DNA from 2 places in the Brevundimonas sp. SL130 genome. Region 2 is predicted to be linked to the other one. Evidence: predicted binding sites of a transcription regulator. Region 2 holds the regulator's gene; the other holds the start of a gene.
The links. Region 2 encodes HrcA, which represses chaperone genes, less so after heat shock. Its sites were predicted from a motif close to GTTAGCANTCNNNNNNNNNGANTGCTAAC; they were not measured.

Region 1: groES (co-chaperone GroES) is a predicted target of HrcA. The motif match lies at 3,082-3,110, and genes of this name have one in related genera.

What each region holds. Positions count from the first base shown of each region.
Region 1 is NZ_CP113064.1:269,512-273,622, reverse strand. It holds gene OU998_RS01295 (peptidase domain-containing ABC transporter) at 1-854, shown strand, start outside; gene groL (chaperonin GroEL) at 960-2,603, opposite strand; gene groES (co-chaperone GroES) at 2,722-3,009, opposite strand; gene OU998_RS01280 (hypothetical protein) at 3,312-3,740, shown strand; gene zigA (zinc metallochaperone GTPase ZigA) at 3,784-4,111, opposite strand, start outside.
Region 2 is NZ_CP113064.1:159,772-163,882, forward strand. It holds gene OU998_RS00750 (hypothetical protein) at 1-28, opposite strand, end outside; gene OU998_RS00755 (prolyl-tRNA synthetase associated domain-containing protein) at 75-599, opposite strand; gene OU998_RS00760 (DUF6065 family protein) at 638-1,405, shown strand; gene rph (ribonuclease PH) at 1,429-2,154, opposite strand; gene hrcA (heat-inducible transcriptional repressor HrcA) at 2,255-3,313, shown strand; gene grpE (nucleotide exchange factor GrpE) at 3,367-3,945, shown strand.

The sequences.
Region 1 (4,111 bases), 110 kb from region 2:
TGTCATTCCGCCAGACCTTCACGGATCGGGCCAACGCCTTGATCAATCAAGCGATACAGTTCCGTTTCCTGAACCTGCATCTGGAGCGGCTGTCAGACATCGTGATCGCCGAAGTGGAGACCTCTTCGGCCGCCGCCCCGCCGCGCCTGGATGTCCGCGGCGCCATGAGTCTGCGGGACATCGACTTCCGCTACGGCGCCGCCGACCGCGCAATTCTGCAAGGCCTCAATCTGGAGGTCCGACCGGGGGAGTTCCTGGCCATTACCGGCGCGTCCGGTGGGGGCAAGACGACCCTGTTGAAGCTGATGCTGGGCCTGCGCCATCCCACCGGCGGCGCCATCACTTTGGACGGACAGACGGCGACGCCCGATCTCTGGCGGGCCTGGCGCGAGCAGGTCGGGGTGGTGGCTCAGGACGACCGGCTGCTGTCGGGCACCATCGCCGACAATATCGCCTTCTTCGATCCCGACCTCGATATGGTCCGTGTCCAGCAAGCCGCCTATGCCGCTCAGGTGCACGAGGACATTGTGCGGATGCCGATGCAATATCTGTCCCTCGTCGGCGACATGGGCTCGACCCTGTCAGGCGGGCAGAAGCAGCGTGTCCTGCTGGCGCGAGCGCTGTATCGCCAACCGCGCATCCTGATCCTAGACGAAGGCACTGCCAATCTTGACGTCTCGACCGAGGAAATCATCGCCGATCTGATTGCGCAGCTGCCGATCACCCGCATCGTCGTCGCCCATCGGCCGGCATTGTTGAGGCGCGCGGATCGGTTGCTGGTCGTCCAAGACGGCGGGCTGGTGGAACAGAGGCCCGGCACTCGGGCGACGGCGCCGGAAATGGCGCAGGCCTGACGCCTTAGTTCCTATACAACAAAAAGGGCGGGACCTTACGGTCCCGCCCTTCTGCATTTTCAGCCTGGAGTGACTTGGATCCTCGGGTCGAGCCCGAGGACAAGCTTAGAAGTCCATGCCGCCCATGCCGCCCATTCCACCCATGTCGGGGGCCGAGGAGCCGCCCTTCTTGGGGGCGTCGGCGACGGCCGCTTCGGTCGTGATCAGGATCGAGGCCACCGAGGCGGCGTCGGTCAGGGCGGTGCGAACCACCTTGGCCGGGTCGATCACGCCCATGGCGACCAGGTCGCCGTACTCTTCCGTCTGGGCGTTGAAGCCGTAGGTGGCGGAGCTGTTTTCCAGCACCTTGCCCACGACGATCGAGCCTTCGACGCCGGCGTTTTCCACGATCTGGCGGATCGGGGCCTGGATGGCGCGACGGATGATGGCGATGCCGGCGGTCTGGTCGGCGTTGTCGCCGGTCAGGCCGTCAAGCGCCTTGGTCGCCTTCAGCAGGGCAATGCCGCCGCCGGGGACGATGCCTTCTTCAACGGCTGCACGCGTGGCGTTCAGGGCGTCGTCGACGCGGTCTTTCTTTTCCTTCACTTCGACTTCGGTCGAGCCGCCGACGCGGATGACGGCGACGCCGCCGGCCAGCTTGGCCAGACGTTCCTGCAGCTTTTCCTTGTCGTAGTCCGAGGTGGTGTCCTCGATCTGGCGCTTGATCTGGCCGATGCGGGCCTCGATCTCTTCCTTGCCGCCAACGCCGTCCACGATGGTGGTGTCGTCCTTGGTGATCGTGACCTTCTTGGCCTTGCCGAGCATGTCGATCGTGACGTTCTCAAGCTTGATGCCCAGGTCTTCCGAGATGACCTGGCCGCCGGTCAGGATGGCGATGTCTTCCAGCATGGCCTTGCGGCGATCGCCGAAGCCCGGAGCCTTGACGGCGGCGACGCGCAGGCCGCCCCGCAGCTTGTTGACCACCAGGGTGGCCAGGGCCTCGCCTTCGATGTCCTCGGCGATGATCACCAGCGGACGGCCCGATTGCACGACGGCTTCCAGGATCGGCAGCATGGCCTGCAGCGACGACAGCTTCTTCTCGAACAACAGGATCAGAGGCTCTTCGAGTTGAACCTCCATCTTGTCGGCGTTGGTGATGAAGTAAGGGCTCAGGTAGCCGCGGTCGAACTGCATGCCTTCGACGACGTCCAGCTCGGTCTCGGCGGTCTTGGCTTCTTCAACCGTGATGACGCCTTCGTTGCCGACCTTGGCCATGGCCTTGGCGATCATTTCGCCGACTTCAGCGTCGCCGTTGGCCGAGATGGTGCCGACCTGGGCGATCTCGGAGTTGTTCTCGACCTTCTTGGCCGAGGCCTTGATGTCGGCGAGGACAGCGGTGACGGCCTTGTCGATGCCGCGCTTCAGATCCATCGGGTTCATGCCGGCGGCGACGGCCTTGAGGCCTTCCTGCACGATCGATTGCGCCAGGACGGTTGCGGTGGTGGTGCCGTCACCCGCCTTGTCGTTCGTCTTCGAAGCGACTTCGCGGATCATCTGGGCGCCCATGTTCTCGAAGGCGTCTTCCAGCTCGATCTCTTTGGCGACCGACACGCCGTCCTTGGTCGAGCGCGGGGCGCCGAAGGACTTTTGGATCACGACGTTGCGGCCCTTGGGACCGAGCGTCACCTTGACGGCGTTGGCGAGCACGTTGACGCCGCGCAGCATCTTGTCGCGCGCGTCGGTGTTGAACTGTACGATTTTAGCGGCCATGCGGGCAGCTCCTTGAATGAGTGAATGGTGCTAGTGAGCAAGGGGTGAGCGGTAAGGAGCAATGGCTAGCGGCGGGGTCCGCTCACTAGCACTTGGCTCACTTGTCACCCGATCCAGCTCAGCTCAGGACGCCCAGGACGTCCGACTCTTTCATGATGATCAGGTCGTCGCCGTCGATCTTCACTTCCGTGCCCGACCACTTGCCGAACAGGATGCGGTCGCCGGCCTTCAGTTCCAGGGCGTTGACCTTGCCGGATTCGTCACGGACGCCGGGGCCGACGGAGACGACTTCGCCTTCCTGCGGCTTTTCCTTGGCGGTGTCGGGGATGATGATCCCGCCCTTGGTCTTGGATTCTTCTTCAACGCGCTTAACCAGCACGCGGTCGCCGAGCGGACGAAACGCCATCGGTTCTCTCCTTGTGTTCCCCTGAACAGGGGTGACTTGAAAACGGTGGGCCAGCCTTCTCCAGATCGCCGTTTTAGCAGCCGACCAGAGAGAGTGCTAACGCGAGCGGGAGTTAGTCAGAGCCAAGGCCAGCGTCAAGGCGACCCGCCCATCGGGCGTGCGAAACTTCCGCGACAGGTGAACCCCAAATGAACAGCCGGCTCCGGGCCTGTTCAAGCTGGGGCTGGCAGAACCGTCTCAACGCTGGAGCCCGTCCACACCCGGACAGGCGAAACCCGGCCCGAAAATAAAAGGAGACGACCATGTCCAAGATGCTGAAGATCGCCGCCGCCGTCGCCGCCCCGGTCGTAGCCATGACCCTGATGGCCGCCCCGGCCTCGGCCCAGTCGCGAGATCCCGACCGCGACGACACCGCCCGCAACGCCTTGATCGGCGCCGCAGTGGGCGGCCTGGCCGGCGCCCTCTATGGCAATGGCGACGGCAGCTATATCGCCGGCGGCGCCCTGGCCGGCGCGGCGCTCGGCGCCGTGGCGTCCAACCGCGGCTCGGGCTGCGAATATTATCGCGGCGGCCAGTGCTACCGGAACCAGGGCCACTGGGAACGCGATCACGGCATCAACAGCCGGGATTCCCGTTACGAGCAGCGCCGCGACTATCGCGACTATCGTCGGGACCAGCGTTATGACCGCCGGGATGATCGGCGCGACTACCGCTACGACCGCCGCTGGTAGGCGGATGGGATGAAGAAGGGGCGTCCTGCGGGACGCCCCTTTTTTACGCCGCGTCCTGGCGGGGGCCCCAGTGCGGGAAGGGATCCTCGAGCCTGGCCCAACCCTTGGGCCCGCGCTCCATCTCGAACCGGGTCAGCAGGGCGGCGTCGAACATCGAGGTCAGCAGGTCGCGGTTCATATCCTTGCCGATCAGGACGATCTCCTGGCGGCGGTCGCCGTAGGGCTGACGCCAGACCGCCTCGATCGCCTTCAGCCATTCGAGATTGTCGTCAGGCCAGCGCTCGCGCGGGGCCGAGGCCCACCACAGACCGCCCCACTCATGTTCCGTCACCGCCCCCGCCTGGCTCCAGGACCCGACATAGTCCATCCGG
Region 2 (4,111 bases):
TGCCGAACAAGGACAAAATCAGCTTCACCCGTTGAAGCTGCCATGCCGACTTGAAACCTGCAACGTTCCACCTCTCACCCCAACGCCCCGAAATCCACCACCACCGGCTCCCGCCCCAGCAGCGCCAACACCCGCCGGAACGCCGTCTGTGCCAGGGCCGTCGTCGCCGTATTGGTCAGGGGGTGGAAGTTGACGATGTCGGCGTCCCACAGGCGGCGGTCCAGGACGAAGGTGACGCGGCGGTCCGTGTCGTTGATCAGGCCTAGGGCCGTGACCGAACCGGGGCGGACGCCCAGGGTGTCGAACATCAGGGTCTCGGCGCCGAACGACAAGCGGCCTGACCCCATCGCGACGGCGGCGCGTTTCAGGTCGATGACCGTGTCCTGGCGGGCCGAGATCAGCCAGAGGCGGCCCTTGTGGTCCTTCAGGAACAGGTTCTTGGTGTGGGCGCCGGGCAGGTCGGCCTTGAGGTCCAGGCCTTCCTCGACGCGGAAGACGGCCGGGTGGTCGTGGGTCGTGTGGGCCACGTCGTTCTCGGTCAGCCAGGCGGTCAGGGCGTCACGGTCGAAGGCGGGGGCATGGACGGAGTCTGGCGTCATGGTTGAGCAGTCGCGTTTGCGGCGTTAGGAACGGTTCCATGGTCGATACCGTGCAGACGCGCCCGCTGGAACTGGAATGCTATCCGATGACGGCCCGGCCGCCGGATCTGGTGCCCGGCCGCCAGTCGCGCAACTGGATGGACGCCTTCATCAGCCGCCACCCCTATCGCTGCCTGCCGCTGAACATGGCCAACACCACCGGGTGGGAGATTCTGTGCCCGTTCGGCTTCTCGGCCGAGTGGAACGGCGGGCCGCGTCAGGAAGACATCGTCATCACGCCCGACCGGCCCCAGCACGACCTGGCCCATTTCGTCACCTCGCACTTTTCGCGCGGGGTGCTGACCATGCACCCGCAGTATCTGTTCCGCACGCCGCCGGGCTGGGGGATGATGTGTTCGGGGTCGCCCAATCACCTGAAGGACGGGATCCAGCCCCTGGTCGGCCTGATCGAGACCGACTGGCTGCCCTTCCCCTTCACGATGAACTGGATCTTCACCCGGCCGGGCCGGATTACGTTCGAGAAGGGCGAGCCCTTCTGCTTCATCAATCTGATTGAGCACAAGAAGGTCGAACAGTTCCAGCCGGTGATCCGCACCCTGGAGTCCAACCCGGTGATGAAGGGCCAGTTCGAGGCTTGGAACCGCGCCCGCACCGATTTCAACCAGCGGCTGGCCGGCGGCGATCCGGACGCGGCCAAGGAGGCCTGGCAGCGCTACTACTTCAAGGGCGAGGTGCCCGAGGACCTGGGGGCGGCGCCGCCCACCCATTCGAACAAGCGCCGCCTGAAGTCGCCCCGCGTCGGCTGACGCGGGTGCGGAGGTTGGCGCCCTTAGCGGCGCACTGCCTCCAGCGCCGCCTTTTGCAGGGCGAACAGTTCGGTGCAGCCGATCTCGGCCAGGGAGAAGAGGCGGTCGAACTCGGCGCGGGAGAAGCCGCGCTTCTCGCCGGTGGCCTGGACCTCGACGATCTGGCCCGCGCCGGTCAGGACGAAGTTGGAATCGGCTTCGGCCTCGGAATCCTCTTCATAGTCCAGGTCCAGCACCGGCACGCCGTCGCAGACGCCGCACGACACCGCCGCCACCTGGTCCAGGATCGGGTCGGACTTCAGCACGCCTTCGTCACGCAGATAGTTGAGGGCCGAGGCCATGGCGACCCAGGCGCCGGTGATGGAGGCGGTGCGGGTGCCGCCGTCGGCCTGGATGACGTCGCAGTCCAGCACCACCTGACGCTCGCCCAGGGCCTTCAGATCGACGACGGCGCGCAGGCTGCGGCCGATCAGGCGCTGAATTTCCTGCGTCCGGCCCGTCTGTTTGCCGGCGGCGGCCTCGCGCCGGCCGCGGGTGTGGGTGGCGCGGGGCAGCATGCCGTATTCGGCCGTGACCCAGCCCTGGCCCTTGCCGCGCATCCAGCCGGGGATGCTCTCCTCGACCGAGGCCGTCACCAGAACCTTCGTATGGCCGAAGGTGATCAGGCACGAGCCCTCGGCATAGCGGTTGACGCCGGTCTCGATGGTCACGGGACGCAGCTGGTCGTCGGTGCGTTGCGAATGGCGCATGAGATGAGTCCTTGGAAGCTGAGGCGGCGCTGCTTATCCTGAAACCGTGAGCCTGTATGCCCCCAAAACCCCGCCGTTCGACGGCGCCCAGTCCCAAAGCATGGCTTTCGCCGGGCTGGCCGGCCTGGACGCGCGCGCGCGCGACATCTTCCGGCGGATCGTCGAATCCTATCTGGAGACGGGCGAGCCGGTCGGGTCGCGCACCCTGTCGCTGGGCGGGATCGCCCTGTCGCCGGCCTCGATCCGCAATACGATGCAGGACCTGACCCTGGCCGGGCTGCTGGCCTCGCCCCATACGTCGTCGGGGCGGATCCCGACCCATGCGGGCCTGCGCCTGTTCGTCGACGGCCTGCTGGAGATCGGCGACCTGACGAAGGAGGAGCGGCGCGAGATCGACGGGCGGCTGGCCGGGCGGGGGCGGAATTTCGAATCCGCCCTGGACGAGGCGTCGAACCTGTTGTCGGGCCTGGCGGGCGGCGCGGGCGTGGTCTCCAGCCCGGTGCGCGAATCCGGCGTCAAACATGTCGAATTCGTCGCCCTGGGCGGGGATCAGGCCCTGGCGGTCATCGTCGCCGACGACGGCACGGTGGAGAACCGGATCATGACCCTGGCGGCCGGGGTCACGCCCTCGACCCTGGTCGAGGCCTCCAACTTCCTCAACGCCCGCCTGCGCGGCCGGCCTTTCGCCGACGCCAAGCGCGAAATGACCCAGGAGCTGGAGATCGCGCGGCGCGAACTGGACCAGACCGCCGCCCGCCTGGTCGAGGACGGGTTCGCCGCCTGGTCCGGCGGGCCGGACCGCGAGCGCGCCCTGATCGTGCGGGGCCGCGCCAACCTGTTGCAGGACGGCGAGGGGCTGGCGGATCTGGAGCGGGTGCGGGTCCTGTTCGACGATCTGGAGCAGAAGGAACAGCTGATCGGCCTGCTGGACGGGGTCGATGCGGCGCAAGGCGTGCGAATTTTCATCGGCGCCGAAACGCGGTTGTTTTCACTTTCGGGTTCCGCCGTGATCGCGGCGCCCTATATGAGCGGCCGACAGCGGGTTCTGGGCGCCATCGGCGTGATAGGCCCCGCTAGGTTGAACTACGCCCGTGTCATTCCGTTGGTGGACTATACCGCCCGGGTGCTGGGCCGGATGCTGGACGGGAACGACAAGTGAGCGACACGCCCCATAACGACGATTTCAATGAACTGGACGCCGACATGGCGGAAATGAACGCCGAACACGGCCTGGACGCCCAGCCGTCAGATGATCTGGCGCCGCTGGACGCCGTCATCGCCGAGCGTGACGAGTGGAAGGACCGCGCCCTGCGCGTCGCCGCCGAGATGGAGAACCTGAAGCGGCGCGCCGAGACGCAGCAGAACGACGCCCGCGCCTTCGCCATCCAGCGCTTCGCCAAGGACCTGCTGGGCGTGGCCGACAATCTGGAACGCGCCCTGATGGCCGCGCCCAAGGAGACCGACGGCCCGACCGTCGCCCTGGTGACCGGCCTGGAAATGACCCAGAAGGCCCTGTTGCAGGCGTTCGAGACCAATGGGCTGAAGCGCGTCGCCCCCGAGGCCGGCGAGGCCTTCAATCCCCACCTGCACCAGGCCATGATCGAACAGCTGTCGGACTCGGTTCCGGGCGGCGCCGTGCTCCAGACCATGCAGTCCGGCTTCGAACTGTTCGGCCGCACCATCCGCCCAGCCATGGTCGTGGTCGCGGCCAAGGGGTCGGGCGCGCAGGCCGCCAATCCCTATGGCGCGGCGCCGGAGCCCGAGACCCACGCCTTCGACGGCAAGGCCTGATCGTCTGGACGTGAGGAGTGATTAGTGATTAGTGAGCAAGCCGTGAGCGAGGGGTGAGCTGCGGTGTTTGTGCACGCCGCTCACCCCTCGCTCACTAGCACTTTTCACCCCGTTCACCTCAGGACTGACGCCGCCCCCCGCCGAAGTGAAGAATGAGCAAGAGGTG